2 regions of the Janthinobacterium sp. FW305-128 genome follow, and region 1 is predicted to be linked to the other one. Evidence: predicted binding sites of a transcription regulator. Region 1 holds the regulator's gene; the other holds the start of a gene.
What was found. Region 1 encodes FNR, which switches genes on or off when oxygen is low (the NO sensors DNR and NnrR bind a similar motif). Its sites were predicted from a motif close to TTGATNNNNATCAA; they were not measured.
Positions count from the first base shown of each region.

Region 2: IGS60_RS16635 (FliM/FliN family flagellar motor switch protein) is a predicted target of FNR. The motif match lies at 6,430-6,443, and genes of this name have one in related genera.

Region 1 covers NZ_JACYMK010000004.1:366,606-374,235, reverse strand. The annotation lists gene ccoP (cytochrome-c oxidase, cbb3-type subunit III) at 1-321, shown strand, start outside; gene ccoG (cytochrome c oxidase accessory protein CcoG) at 326-1,708, shown strand; gene IGS60_RS11575 (FixH family protein) at 1,855-2,379, shown strand; gene fnr (fumarate/nitrate reduction transcriptional regulator Fnr) at 2,506-3,264, opposite strand; gene IGS60_RS11565 (response regulator) at 3,504-6,578, shown strand; gene IGS60_RS11560 (TOBE domain-containing protein) at 6,657-7,424, opposite strand; gene IGS60_RS11555 (ABC transporter ATP-binding protein) at 7,465-7,630, opposite strand, start outside.
Region 2 covers NZ_JACYMK010000007.1:246,970-254,599, forward strand. The annotation lists gene fliD (flagellar filament capping protein FliD) at 1-377, opposite strand, end outside; gene IGS60_RS16605 (flagellar export protein FliJ) at 467-904, opposite strand; gene fliI (flagellar protein export ATPase FliI) at 913-2,223, opposite strand; gene fliH (flagellar assembly protein FliH) at 2,220-2,909, opposite strand; gene IGS60_RS16620 (flagellar motor switch protein FliG) at 2,906-3,946, opposite strand; gene fliF (flagellar basal-body MS-ring/collar protein FliF) at 3,924-5,660, opposite strand; gene IGS60_RS16630 (flagellar hook-basal body complex protein FliE) at 5,721-6,059, opposite strand; gene IGS60_RS16635 (FliM/FliN family flagellar motor switch protein) at 6,614-7,492, shown strand; gene IGS60_RS16640 (FliM/FliN family flagellar motor switch protein) at 7,494-7,630, shown strand, end outside.

The sequences.
Region 1 (7,630 bases):
GTCGAGAACGTGGCCCATTACGTGCTGAGTCTGTCCGGTTCCACGTCGGACCCCGTCAAGTCCGTGCTGGGCAAGGCCAAGTTCGGCGCCTGCATGGCCTGTCACGGCGCCGATGCGAAGGGCAACCAGATGCTCGGCGCGCCTAACCTGACGGACAAGATCTGGCTGTACGGCGGCAGCGCCGATACCATCATGGAAACCGTGCGCAAGGGTCGCAACAACACCATGCCGGCCTTCAGCGACTTCCTCGGCGAATCCAAGGTACACGTGCTGTCGGCGTATGTCTGGAGCCTGTCGAATCCCCAGACGCCCGTGAAATGATGTAATGGAACCTCAAGTCATCAAGATGTATGCGGCCCGCGAGCAAATCTACCCTCGCGAGGCCAAAGGACGCTACGCTACCTGGCGATGGGTATGCGTATGGCTTACCCAGCTCGCGTTCTACGGCTTGCCGTGGTTGACCTGGAATGGCAGGCAAGCCCTGCTGTTCGATTTGACCACGCGCAAGTTCTACATTTTCGGCGTCGTGCTGTGGCCCCAGGATTTCATCTATCTGGCGGCCCTGCTGATCATCTGTGCGTATTTGTTATTCCTCGTCACGGCCATTGCCGGGCGGGTGTGGTGCGGGTTTTCTTGCCCGCAAACGGTATACACGGAAATCTTCCTGTGGGTCGAACGCCGCATCGAGGGCACGCGCAGCGCGCGCATGGCCCTCGACAAGCAGGGCCCCTCCGTGCGCAAGGCGTTCAAGAAGACGGCCAAGCACCTGGTATGGGGCGCCATCGCCCTGTGGACGGGCTTTACCTTTGTCGGCTACTTCACGCCGATCAAGGAACTGGCGCGCGAAGTGACCACCCTCAATTTCGGTCCCTGGGAATGGTTCTGGGTCTTGTTCTACAGTCTGGCAACCTACGGCAACGCGGGCTGGCTGCGCGAGCAGGTGTGCAAATACATGTGCCCCTACGCGCGCTTCCAGAGCGCCATGTTCGACCAGGACACCCTGATCATCACCTACGATGCCAAGCGCGGCGAACCACGCGGCGCCATGAGCAAGAAGGCCGGCAACAACGACAAGCTGGGCGACTGCATCGATTGCACCCTGTGCGTGCAGGTGTGTCCGACCGGTATCGATATCCGCAACGGTCTGCAGTATGAATGCATCGGCTGCGCCGCCTGCGTCGATGCCTGCAATACGGTGATGGACAAGGTCGAGCGGCCGCGTGGCCTGATACGCTACAGCACCGACCATGCGATGGAAAACAACTTCAATTCGAAGCAGATCCGCCAGCGCGCCATGCGCCCGCGCGTGCTGATCTACACGTCCATCCTGGCCCTGATCATCATCGCCGTGTGTACGTCGCTGGCCCTGCGCACGCCCCTGAAAATGGACGTGATCCGCGACCGCGGTTCGATGGGACGCGAGGTGGAAGACGGCATGATCGAAAACGTCTATCGTCTGCAGATCATGAACACCTCGGAGCAAAGCCAGCATTTCAAAATCAGCGCTTCCGGCTTGCCGGGTCTGACCTTGCTGACGCGCGACGAAGTGACCTTGCAGCCGACGGAAACGCTGGGCTGGCCGATCCGCCTGCGCGTGCCGCACGGCGTCGGCGAGAAGGGCTCGAACAAGATTGCGATCGAATTGCACTCGCTGGACGACCCGTCGCTGCATGTGCGCGAAAGCGCGGTGTTCATCGTGCCGCGGTGATGTTGATTTGGGGTCGGCCCCTCCGGGTCCGACCCCGTTATTTCGCCGTAGGGGTATCATCAATCATGCGTTAGGGTCACTTGATTTTCAACCCGGAAGCAAAAGCTGGAGTCGGACCCAAAGGGTCCGCCCCCAAGGAGAACACAATGTCCGACAGTCTGAAACTGCAACCTCCCGTTGCCCCGTGGTACAAGCATCGCTGGCCATGGCTGCTGATGATCGGTCCCGGCCTGTCCGTGGTCGTCGGCAGCTTCATGGGCTATATCGCGTTTACGCAGCCCGACGCGCTGGTGGTGGGCGACTATTACAAGCAGGGCAAGGCGATCAACCAGGATTTGAAGCGCGACACGATCGCCAGCGACCTGGCCATGGACACGACCCTGTCGTATGACGTCGCTGCAGCGCGCCTGAGCGGCTCCGTGCACAGCTTCGGCAAGGCGTACCAGGGGCCTTTGCAGCTGCACCTGGCGCATGCGACCCTGCCGGAAAAGGATATCAAGCTGCTGGTGCAGCCCGATGCGGCCGGCAATTTTTCCGTGGCGCTGCCGATGCTCGAGCGCAGCCGCTGGCAAGTGCTGGTGGAAAACGACAAACGCGAGTGGCGCCTGTCCGGCATCTGGACCTGGCCCGTGCAACGCAGCATCGCGCTGCATGCGGATGAAGAGTTATAACGTACAGCGCCGGGAAAAAACCGTAGCGAGCGGCAGTGATTTGTGGCTGAGAAGCACAGCTGTGCTATAGCACAGCGAGCATCGCAGGCCGCAAAGCACGACGCGCAGTAGGTTTTGACGGTGCTGTTACTTGCAGACGTCGGTGCCGGCTGTAATGGCTTTCAGCTTGGCCGGCTGCAAGATCTCGATCTCGCGGTTGGAGACGCGCAGCCAGCCTTCCTTCTTGAATTTCGACAATAAACGGCTGACGCTTTCGATGGTCAGGCCCAAGTAGTTGCCGATTTCCTCGCGCGACATGCGCAACTGAAATTTGCTGGCCGAATAGCCGCGCGCTTCATAGCGCGACGCCAGGTTGACGATAAAGGCGGCAAAACGCTGCGTCGCCTGCATATTGCCCAGCAACAGCATGACACTTTGCTCGCGCGTGATTTCCTGGCTCATCATGCGGTGGAAATGGCGCAGCAGGGTCGGCATATTACCCAGCAATTGTTCCAGGCTGGAAAACGGGATTTCACACACTTCGCTGTCTTCCAGCGCCACCGCATTACAGTGGTGGCGGTCGGCGCTGATGGCGTCCATGCCCAGCAGTTCGCCCGCCATCTGGAAACCCGTCACCTGCTCTTCGCCGCCCGGATTGATCTGGTAGGTCTTGAAGTGGCCCAGACGGATCGCATACAGGTTCTGGAACGAGTCGCCGATGCGGAACAGCGAAGCGCCGCGCACGATCTTGCGGCGGCGGCCAATGATCTGGTCCAGTCTGTCCATGTCGCCCACGTCGAGGCCCATCGGCAGACACAATTGATGCATGCTGCAGGTCGAGCATCGCGCACGCAACGCTTCCACGGTCACTGTGGGCGAGGTTGGAGTGAGTAGCGCTTCAGTCATGTCGGTACCTTTTAGAAAATGCAACAACAAGTTTACTGCATACAGGGTTGCCGTGTGCCAATTTCACCGCAATTTCGCTGAATAAACTACGTTCCGACTTTAATTATATGGCAACATCGTCAAAAGCCCATGCGGAGAGGGCAATTTGCGTGGCGGCGCTTGCCAAGCTGGGGTATTGATAGGAAAATTCCTGACAGCATTATCTGCCGCCTGTGCCGCCCGGTACTGAAAAGGAAATCATGAAGCCTCTCGGCATCAAAGCAAAAGTCGCGCTGGCCACCAGCCTGACCTCGATCGCCATGATCGCGCTGGTCACCATGATCCAGGTGCAGCACATGCGCGACGATTTCACCAAGGTACTGTTGAGCCAGCAGTCGTCCCTGATCAGCCGCACCGCCGCCGAGCTCGACGACAAGCTGGGCATGCTGCTGCAGATCGTCACCCTGACGGCACGGCAGCAGCCGCCGGAACTGATCACCCAGCCCGCCCAACTGCGCGACTACTATTCGCGCCGCTCGATGCTGGTGCTGTTCGACGACGTGCTGGTGCTCGACGCGCACGGCGCCGTCGTGGCCGACATGCCGGAAGTGGCGGGGCGCGCCGGCATCAACGTCGCCGAGCGCGAGTATTTCCAGACCGTGCTGCGCACGCGCCAGCCCATGATCACCGAGCCGATGCTGGGCAAATCGAGCGGCATGCCCATCGTGCAGATGGTCGCGCCCGTGCTGGGCGCCGATGGCCAGGTGGCCGGCGTGGTGATCGGCGTGCTGCGCCTGTACAAGGATAACCTGCTGGGGAGGTTGCGCTCGGAAAAGATCGGCAAGAGCGGCTATTACTTCGTCCTCACGCGCGGCGCCGTGCCGCGCTATGTGCTGCATCCCGACACCAGCCGTTTGCTGCAGCCGCGCCTGCCGAACGCCAACCTGACGACCACCCGGCTGCTGAAGGACGATGGCGAAGGCACCATGGTCAGCACCAACAGCCGCGGCATCACGGCCGTCAACAGCTTCAAGCGCCTGAAATCCGTAAATTGGCTGCTGGCCGCCTCGCTGCCCCTCGACGACGCCTTCGAACCGTTCGACGGCGTGCTGTACCGGCTGGTGCTGTGGAGCATCCTCGCCTCGCTGCTGGCCGCAGCCGTGCTGGGCTGGGTCACCGTGCGCCTGCTCTCGCCGCTGGTGCGCCTGCGCGACACCCTGCAGGCGCTGCGCACCAGCGGCAGCCGTTTCACTCCCGTGCCCGTGCAGCAGCGCGACGAGATCGGCGAGCTGACGGAAGCGTTCAACGGCCTGATGAGCGAGCGCGACCGCTTGCAGCAGGAGCTCGAATCGCGCGCGGCGGAGCTGGAACAGGAGCGCGACCGGGCCGAGGCGGCCAACCGCGCGAAGAGCGATTTCGTGGCGAACATGAGCCATGAAATCCGCACGCCCCTCAATGCCGTGCTGGGCATGGTGTATTTGCTGGGCAATACCAAGCTCGATACGGAACAGCGCAAGTATCTGACCATGGTGCGCGTGGCGGGCCAGTCGCTGCTGGGCATCCTCAACGACGTGCTCGATTATTCGAAGATCGAGGCACGCCGCATGGAATTGTCGCCCGTCGAATTCGACCTCGACGAAGTCATGAACACGCTGGCCACGACGATGACGATGAATGCGGGCGAAAAGGAACTGGAGCTGGCGATTGCCGTCGAACCCGACGTGCCGCGCCGCCTCATGGGCGACGCCCAGCGCCTGCAGCAAATCCTCGTCAACCTGGCTGGCAACGCCATCAAGTTTACCGAGAGCGGCGAAGTGGTGGTGGCCGTCAGCCTGGCCGAGAAGGACAACGGCCGTGCCTGGCTGCGCTTCGAAGTGCGCGACACGGGCATCGGCATGACGGAACTGCAGCAACAGCAGCTGTTTGCCGCGTTTTCGCAGGGCGACCAGAGCATCACGCGGCGCTTCGGCGGCACGGGCCTGGGCCTGGCCATCAGCAAACAGCTGATCCACATGATGGGCGGCGACATCGCCGTCGCCAGCAGCGAAGGCAAGGGCAGCCGCTTCTGGTTCAGCGTGCCGTTCGAGATGCTGGCGCAGCCGGCCGAAACGCGGCGCACGCCGACCCTGGGCCAGCTGCGCCTGCTGGTGGCCGACGACAACCGCACCACGCGCGAACTGATCGTCAAGCTGATCGAGGCGTGGGGCTGGCTGGCCGACGAAGTGGACTCCGGCTTTGCCGCTATCGAACTGTACCGCGAGCGCCTGGCGCAGCAGCAGCCGTACGACGTGGTGCTGGCCGACTGGCACATGCCCGTGATGGACGGCCTGGCCACGGCCAAGGCCATCCGCCAGGCAGCCAGCGGCCAGCGCCAGCCCATCGTGGTGATGGTCAACGCCTTCGCCCGCAACCACCTGGAGGAAATCTCCAGCGCGGCCGAGGCCGACGTCGTGCTGATGAAGCCGATCACGGGCTCGAGCCTGTTCGACGCCCTGCACCAGGCGCTGATTACCAAGCACGACGGCGGCGAGCAGCGCATGCTGCAACAGCCGCTGGGCACGGAACTGGCCGGCGTGCATTTCCTGCTGGTGGAAGACAACCATTTGAACCAGGCCGTGGCGCGCGGCATCCTCGAACACATGGGCGCCACCCTCGACGTGGTGGGCGACGGCTTGCAGGCCGTGGAACGGCTGCGCACGGAAGCGCTGCGCTACGACATCGTGCTGATGGACATGCAGATGCCCGTCATGGACGGCTTCAGCGCCACCCACATCATCCGCACGGAACTACGCTTGAGCCTGCCCGTGATCGCCATGACGGCCGGCGTGCTGGCGTCCGAGCGCGAGCGCTGCATGACGGCCGGCATCAGCGATTTCATCGCCAAGCCCGTGGTGGTGGAAGAGATGATGGAAGTGATCCTGCGCCACCTGCCCAAGCGCCCGCCAGTGCAGACGGCGGGGCCGGCGCCCGTCGCCGATGAGGAAGTGTTTTCCATGGCGCCGCTGATGCGCGTGATGGGGCGCGACGCGAAAGGGCGCGGCGTGCTGCGGCGCATGGTGGAAGACGCGCTGAACAAGGGCATGACGCCCATGCGCGATGCCGAAACAGCATTGCAGGCAGGCCGCCACAGCGACGTGGCGCGCATCCTGCACAGCGTGCGCGGCTCCGTCGGCACCCTGGGCACGAAACGCCTGATCCGCACCGCGTTCGCCACCGAGGAAGCCATCGATGCGGGCCGCCTCGACGAGGTGCCGGCGCTGCTGGCGCAGACGGCGCAGGAACTGGAGCAGGCGCTGGCGGCGGCGGCCGATTGGTTGTCCAGGCTGAAGGATTAAGCCTGCAACGTAAAACTGGGGTCAGACCCCAGAACCTTGTCGGATTACGCGCTTGCGCGCTAATCCGACCTACCCCATTTACGCTGGCACGCCCAGAATTACGCTGGACGCCTTGAAAATCGCCGTCACCTTGCTGCCGATCTCGATGCCCAGCTCGGTGCTGCTCTGGTTGGTGATGATGGCGGCGATGGTGCCGCCGCGCGGCAGGTCCAGCACCACTTCCGTGTTGACGGCGCCCGTCTGCACCCGCGTCACCTGCCCGGCCAGCTGGTTGCGTGCGGAAAAGCGCGCGCCTGCGCTGTCGGCCACGAGGATGATCGACGATGCCTTGATCAGCGCAAACGCTTCCGCGCCCGGCACCAGGCCCAGACTTGCGCTGCTGCCTTGCGTGACGATGGCCACGATGTGCTGGCCACCGGGCAATTCCAGCGTGACTTCGTCGTTGACGGCGCCCTGTTTCAGTTCGGCCACCTTGCCCAGGAATTGGTTGCGTGCCGTGGTTTTCATGGCCATTCTCCGTATGAGTAAAAGATCGTCGGCGATGCCTTCGGCCTGGCTGCCCAGCTGGCGCAGGTAGCGCGCATGCTCGCGCTCGATGATGCGGAAATTGTCGACCAGCTGGCGTCCCCGTTGCGTCAGCCGCGTGCCGCCGCCGCCCTTGCCGCCCGTCAGGCGTTCGACCAGCGGCTCGCCGGCCAGGTTGTTCATCGCGTCGATCGCGTCCCAGGCCGCCTTGTAGCTCATCTTCACCAGCTTGGCCGCCTGCGTGATGGAGCCGCACTCGGCGATGGCGCCCAGCAATTCCACCCTGCCGGCGCCGCCCAGGTGCTCGCCGCCCACCGTCATCCATACCGAGCCTTGCAGGCCGATTTCCGCTGCCGCTGATTTATCCAATGCGTTCACCCAATGCCATGTGTTCTTCCCTGTTATCGATCTGTCCGTCGCGCAAGTACAGCACATGCTCGCCCAGGATGCGCGCATCTTCCGGATCATGGGTGATCAGGATCATGGGCACGTCCAGGCGCTGCTGCCACTGGCTCAGTTCCAGGCGC
Region 2 (7,630 bases), on a different contig from region 1:
CGCACGGCCAGCGTGCCGCTGCCGGCGGCGGGGCTGCTGGCGAGGCCGCTGTACGAAGTCTGGCTGGCTGTGGCCAGTTGCTGCACGAAAAAGGAATAGCTGCCGGCAACTGCCGTGGCATCGGCCGTGCCGCTGCCATAGGCGGTATTGCTGAAGGTGGCGGACTGGCTCAGCAGCGACTTGCTGCTGCTCATGGTCGTCATCGTACTTTGGAAGGCGCTCATGGCCAGCTTCAGGTTGTTCAGCGCCGCGGCCGTGGTGTTGGCCAGTGCGGTTTGCTTAGTCAATTTGTCCTGCTGCGCCGCGACCGACTTGGTAGCCAGGTTTTTTGCAGTGACGAGCGGATCGTATTGCGGTGCAGTAATTACGTTTGCCATGCCAGACTCCTGAATAAAGGGATATACCGGTACAAGGCGACCCCCATTCCCGTTTTGTGAAGTTTTCCTGAAAGAAACTTACACCAACCTCATTTTACCTGTCCGCGGAACCAGAATTGCGTCGCCAGCTCGTCTTGCCGCTTGGCATCGACACGTTGTTGCTCATTTGCAACATGTTTTTGTTTTTGCGTCAGCACCTGGTCCAGCACTTCGCGCTTGGCCCAGGCCGTATTGAGCGCGCGTTGCGAGACGGCCATGTTGGCCTCGTGTAAATGCAGGTCGGTACGGTGCTGGTCGGCCATCTGCATGACGGCTTGCTTGAAGTTGCCGCAGTTGACGGACAGGGCCAGGGGCAGGGCGCCGCTGGGGCCGCTATCCGTGTACAGACCCGTCAGGCGTTCCAGATTTTTCTGGTAGCGCTCGCGCACGGCCGTCTGCGCCGCCATTTCGCCTTGCAGGCGTTCCACTTCGGTGCTGCGCAGGCCGACCAGGGTGGTCAGGTTGCGGATGGTATGCGCGTCGCTCACGTATGCTCCTAGGCCATGATCTGTTCAAGTTGTTCGATGCACGGCCCCATCGGCGCCTCTTCCTTGGTGCCCTGGCACAGGAAGGCTTCGATGGGCGCGTGCAACTGCACGGCGCGGTCGGTGATCGGGTCGGCGCCGGGCACGTAGGCGCCCAGCGGGATCAGGTCGCGCACGCGCGCATGGCGCGCCATCGACGCTTTCAGCGCGCGCGCCGCCTGCATGTGGGGGGGCGTGATCACCTGCGCCATGCAGCGGCTGATCGAGGCGGCGATATCGATGGCGGGGTAGTGGCCCCGCTCGGCCAGTTCGCGCGTGAGCACGATGTGGCCGTCGAGAATCGCGCGCGCCGTATCGACCACGGGGTCCTGCTGGTCGTCGCCTTCGGCCAGCACCGTGTAGATGGCGCTCATGCTGCCTTCCGGGTGGGCGCCGTTGCCGGCGCTTTCCACCAGTTGCGGCAGGTTCGAAAACACGGACGGCGGGTAGCCGCGCGTGGCCGGCGGCTCGCCCAGGGCCAGCGCCACTTCGCGCAAGGCCATCGCATAGCGCGTGAGCGAGTCGACCAGCAGCAGCACGTGCTTGCCCTGGTCGCGGTAATGGGCGGCGATCGAATGGCACAGTTCGGTGGCCATGATGCGCATCAAGGGCGATTCGTCGGCCGGCGCGATCACCAGCACGGCCTTTTTCAAGCCTTCGGCGCCGAGCGACTTTTCCACGAATTCGCGCACTTCGCGGCCCCGCTCGCCGATCAGGCCGACGACGACGACATCGGCCACGGTCTGGCGCGTGATCAGGCCCAGCAGCACGCTCTTGCCCACGCCGGAGCCGGCCATCAGGCCCACGCGCTGGCCCTTGCCCAGGGTCAGCATGCTGTTAATCGCCCGCACGCCCACGTCCAGCGGTTCGACCACCGGTTGTTTCTTCAGGGGATTGATCTTCGGCGGCGTCACTTCCAGGATGTGTTCGCCGCCGAGGCGGCCCAGGTCGTCGATCGGCTCGCCCAGGCCATTGACCATGCGGCCCAGCCACGACGGGCCGATCTGCAGGCTGGCCTTGTCGGGCAGGGGCAGGACTCTGGCACCCGTGGTCAGGCCCGTCGCCTTCTTGAACGGCATTAAATACGACAGTTTTTCGCGGAAGCCGACGACTTGCGCATCGAGCCATTCGCCATTGACTGTTTCAATTTGACAACGCTGGCCCGTGTGCAGGCGGCAGCCGGCGCTTTCCAGCAGCAGGCCGGAGGCGCCGACCAGGCGGCCGGTGGGTGTCGCGACCGGGATGTCGCCGATCTCGAAGCTGCGCAGCGTGTCGGCGATCATGCAGGCGCGCCGTGGTCTGCGTGTTCGGCGGCCAGCGCCAGGTGGCTGCTGACCTGCTCCATGCAGGCCGACAGGCGCTGATGGCAGCCCGCGTCGACTTCATTGTCGCCGGCCTTGATGCGGCATTCGCCCGCGTCGAGGCGCGCGTCGGCGATCAGGTTCCAGCGCTTGGCGCGCTTCGGATCGAGTTCGCTGATGCGTTTGAGTTCTTCCGGATTGAGGAAGACGTCGATTTCCTCGCGCGTGGGCGGCATCGAGGCCAGGGTCTCGTCGACCAGGGCCAGCAATTGCACCGGCTGCAGCGCCAGTTCCGCGCGGATCACCTGGCGCGCCACCTTGGCCACCAGGTCGACCACTTCCTTGCGCTGCGCTTCGCGGTAATCGGCGCGCACTTTCTTCAGGTCGCGCAGGATGGCGTCGACGGGGCGGGCCAGGCGGTCCAGCGCCACCAGGGTTTCATTGCGGCCTTCTTCGCGGCCCTGCGCCATGCCATCGCTGCGCCCGGCGTCGTAGCCGTCCTGCTGGCCTTGCACCAGGCCCACTTCGTAGCCGTCGCGCTGGCCCTGCTCGAAGCCTTCCGAGACGGACGCCTGCCACTGGCCATCCGTGTCCTCGTTGGAGGCACGCTGGCCGGCGGCGATGAATTGCGACAGCGGCGGGAAACGATACGAGCGGAAGTGTTTCATTCGATCACCGCTTCGGCAAACAGTTGCACTTCGATCTCGCCCGCATCGGCGAGGCCTTTGACGGTGGCCATGATTTCCTGACGCGTCTGTTCGATGCGCGACAGGGGCACGGGGCCGGAGCGGCGCATCATGTCTTCGAAACTCTGCGCCTGGCGGCGCGGCATGGTTTTCAGCACGGCGTCGCGGATCGACGGTTCCGCGCCCTTGAGGGCGATGGCCCACTGTTCCATCGGCACGTCTTCCAGGATGCGCGTGAGCGTGACATCGCTCTGCGTGGCCAGGATCAGGAAGTCGTACATGCTCAGTTCGATTTCCGACACGACGTCCGGGTCGTGCGCGCGCAGCAGTTCGACCAGCGCGGCGCGGTTGCCCGGCATGCGGTTGAGAATCTCGGCCGCCTGGCGGATGCCCTCGACGCTGGTGCTTTGCGTGTCGAGCGCGCCCAGGCAGCGGCCCACCAGTTCGTCGAGCTCGACCAGCAGGTCGCGGTCGATCTCGTCCAGGCGCGCCAGGTTCAGCAAGACCAGGTCGCGGCCTTCGGCGGGCAGGGCGTCGAGGATCTGGCCGGCCAGCGCGGGCGGCAGGAAGGCCAGGAACACGGCTTGCATCTGCACGTGCTCGTTGACGATGTATTCGGCCAGCCATTTTGGCGAGGCCCATTGCAGGCGCGCCATTTTGGGGCGGATGGCGTCGCCGTAAATGTTGTTGAGCACGCTATTTGCGATATCGCTGCCCAGCGCCATGTCCAGCGAGCGCTTCAGGTAGCTGCGCGAGGCGCCGTGCACGCCGCTTTGCTGGCGGTAGTCGTCGAAGAAGGTCTGCATGGCCGTTTTCACGGATTCGACCTTGATGCCGCTCATGCGCGACATCACTTGCGTGACTTCCAGCAATTCTTCGCGCGACAGGCAGCGCAGCACATTGGCGGCCTGTTCTTCGCCGATGCTCAGCAGCACGATGGCGGCCTGTTCCACTGGGTTCAGGCTGGCGCTTTCGTATTCGGCGCCGTCGGAGGGATTACTGTTGTTGAGTTCGGCCATTTTTCTGCATCCATTGTTTGACGACTTCGGCGACACGCTCGGGTTCTTTTTCCGCCAGCACTTTCAGGTGGTCGACCATCACGTCGACCGCCGAGCCTGGTGGCGGCAAGTCATAATTTTCCAGCAGCGGCACGACCGGCATGGCGTTGCCGGCGGCGGCTTCGCCCTCGAGCGCCAGCGGGCTGCCATTCACGCCCAAGGCCGGCGCGCCGGCGGCGGTCACGCCATTGGCACCGGCGGCGGCGTTGCTGCCGCCCAGCGCCAGGGCCGGATCGAGCTGTTTCAGTGCCGGCGGCGCCAGGCGCGTGGTCAGCAGGCGCAGCAGCGGACGCAGGATCAGGAAGTAGCCGAGCACGGCGCCCAGGGCGTACAGCAGCCAGCTGCTGAAATCGACGACGGTGTCGCGCTCTTCCCACCATTGCGCCACAGGCGGCTTGGCAGGGAAGGGCAGCGCCGTCAGGCTCAGGCTGTCGCCGCGCTGGGCGTTGATGCCCAGGCCGCTGTTGAGCATTTTTTCGATATTGCCCAGTTCGGCTGGTGTCCAGCCCGTTTTCGGGTTCGGTGCGGCGGCGCTGTTGAGGACGACGGCGACGCTGAGTTTTTCCAGGCGGCCACGGCTGCGCTTGATCTGCGTGATGCTGCGGTCATACGCGTACTGGCGCGTGGTGGCGTTCTTGCGGGCCGTGCCGTCGTCGGACGGCTTCGGCGCGCCATCGGCGGGCGCGGCGCCGGCGGCGTCGGCCGGTGCCGGCACGGCGGCCGCTGGCGGACGGTTCGACAGGCTGCCGGGAATGCCGGCCACGGTGCGGTTGCGTTCCTGCTCTTCGCGCATCGCTTCGCTCGTCACTTTCGGCGCTTCGCCGTATTTTTCCAGCGTTTCGTCCACGCGGTCGTTGTTCACGGCGGCCGTCACGCTGAGCTTGAAGTTGTCTTCGCCGATGACGGGGCCGAGCAAGCCCGTGACGTTGCGGCGGATTTCATCCTGAAAGCGTTTCGCGCCTTCATTGCCGGCGGCCGACGCATCGAAACCGTCCGTCAGGTCGACGTGCGAGGACAGCAGGTTGCCGCCCTGGTCGACCAGGCTCACGCGCGTGGGCGCCAGGCTGGCGACGCTGCCGGCCACCATGTTGATGACGGCGGCGATCTGTTCCGGCGCCAGGGTGCGGCCCGGTTTCAGCGCCACGACGATGGAAGCCGACGATTTGTCGCCGTCGCTGGCGACGAACGACGTCGACTTGGCAATCGACAGATGGACGCGCGCCGAAGCGATCGCGTCCATCGTCATGATGCTTTGCGCGAGTTCGCCTTCCAGGCCGCGGCGGAAGCGCACGTCCTGCACGAATTGCGATACGCCCAGCGGGTCATTCTTGTCCATCAGTTCCAGGCCGGCCGGCAGCTGCGCCGTCACGCCCTTCGAGGCGAGCAGCATGCGTACCTTGCCCAGCATGGCGTCGGGCACCAGCACCTGGCCGCTGTCCGGATGCAAACGGTAGGGGATGTGTTCGGCGTCCAGGGTGGCCATCATGTCCGTCACGGCCACTTTTTCGCGCGCGCCAAACACCGGCTTGTAGTTGGCCTGGTCGCGCCAGGCATACATGGTCACCATGGCGGTGATGCCGATGGCCAGCACGACGATGGGAACCAGGTTTTTCAGCAGGGCGGGCGGGATGGCGGGCTGGGCGCCAGGGCGCCAGCGCGCAAATGCGGACTTCATGGTGGTAATCACTTGGGGTAACTTTCGCTGGGAGGCTGGGCGTGGATCAGGACGTGAAGATTACAGAGGCAGTTTGATGAGTTCGTCGACCGCGCCCATGACCTTGTTGCGCACTTGCATCAACATGGAAAAGGACAGGCTCGCTTCCTGGCTGGCCAGCATGGCGCCGACCATGTCGTCGCTCTTGCCGCTGTCGACGTCGCTCATTTTTTGTGCAGCCATGCGGTCATCGCCGTTGACCTTGCCGATGGCGTCTTTCATGCTTTGCGCAAACGAGAAGCCGGATTGTTCCGGTGCGCCGAACTGGGCGGCCGGCGCGATGCTGGCGCCCAGGGCGCGCGCGTCATTGCTCAGTGCTGCCAGATCGGCCTTGATCAGACCTGCGAGTTCGTTGCTCATCTTGCCCTCTACTTTCAATATGCGGTGACGTATCAATCAGAAATTACTGGTGTTGCCATTCCGGCAGGCATTACATCCAATGCCATCTTGCCCGGCCCAATTGACAGGGCCCATCAGTTTTATCAGTTGCCACACCATCCGCTCAAGCAGATTCAACAAACCCGGCAGAACCGCGCCGAATGATTTACATGGCCATGATAACTAATAATTATCTGATAAAAGTTTCTTCTGGTGGCAATAAGAGGGGCTGGAAACTGCCATAAAAACCGGAATCAGGTAAGCGGAATGGCGCACTGCAAATCACTTTTTTCTCGCTATAAGCTTACCTCGAGGCAACTATAAAGTAAAGAGAGGATTGCCTCAAGGAATATTGATACATGGCAATATTTTGCTTTTTCATGTATTGTTCAGCACCGTAGTCATCCAGCATGCGATACGATGCGCAATCGTTTGCTCGCCGGCCGGCCGGTTGGCAAGGCCAAGATGATGCTGTATTTAATTTCGGGCGATCCGTATAATTTGTTCTGCCACCGCAATACCGACATGACCACTACATGACAATCATTACCAAGACAGATCAAACTGCGCGCCATCAAGTCCTCGATTCCTGTCTGCTTGGACGTCCTGTCCATTTGCTGCATGTATTCGGCGCCCAGCTGCGCGACGACCTGGCCGTGGCCCTGCGCCAGCCGATGAGCCGGCGCTACTGGGGCAATTTCCAGATCGATGCCGTGACCTTGTCGCGCGTGGAGAACGAGGACAGCGCGAATCGCTGGCTGAGTTTTTCCACGCCGGCCGGTCAGCCGGGCTTTGCGCTCGAACGGCAGATCCTCTTGAGCGTGCTGAACTATCGCTACGGTAGTGCCGGCGCCAAGGGCGCGCTGCCCGATCCGGCGCAAGTGCGCGTGACGGCCACGGAAGAGCGCCTCGCTGTGGTGCTGGGACAACAGTTGGTGAACAGTTTGTTCACGCGCATCCACAAGAATCTGCAAATCCTGGGCAAGAGCAGCGACATCGACACCAGTGCCGAGGTGGCCGTGCAGTCCGGCGTGCACCCGGCGCGCGGCAGCTGGATCGTCACCGTGTCGCTCAGCGACGTCGAGGCGGGGCAGAGCGGCCAGTTCTGGTTCTCGCTGGACAAGCGCCTGATGGCCGATGTGCTGCGCGGCCTGCTGCCCGAACGCGCGCAAGCGAAGAAAGCCTTGCGCGGCAGCGTGCGCCCGCTCGCTTCGCGCCTGCAAGTGACCCTGGAAGGCCGGCTGGTCAGCAAGCAGATGCAGCTGGGCGCCTTGTTCGACCTGCGCGTGGGCGACGTGATTCCCGTCAGTCTGAGCCGTACTGACGTCATGCTGGACGACTCCCGTTTATTTACAGCGGCTGTTTCCGAACACAAGGGCAAGCTCTGTTTAACCTCATTTGAAGATGTCGAATAATATGAATATGACCGATACCAACCAGAGCGAAACCCTGCTGGAAGACCTGGGCGATGACATGATCATCGACCAGGGCGACGTTGCCGACGTGGCCAGCACCCGCGCGCGCCGCGACATTCCGCAAATGATGCGCAAGAT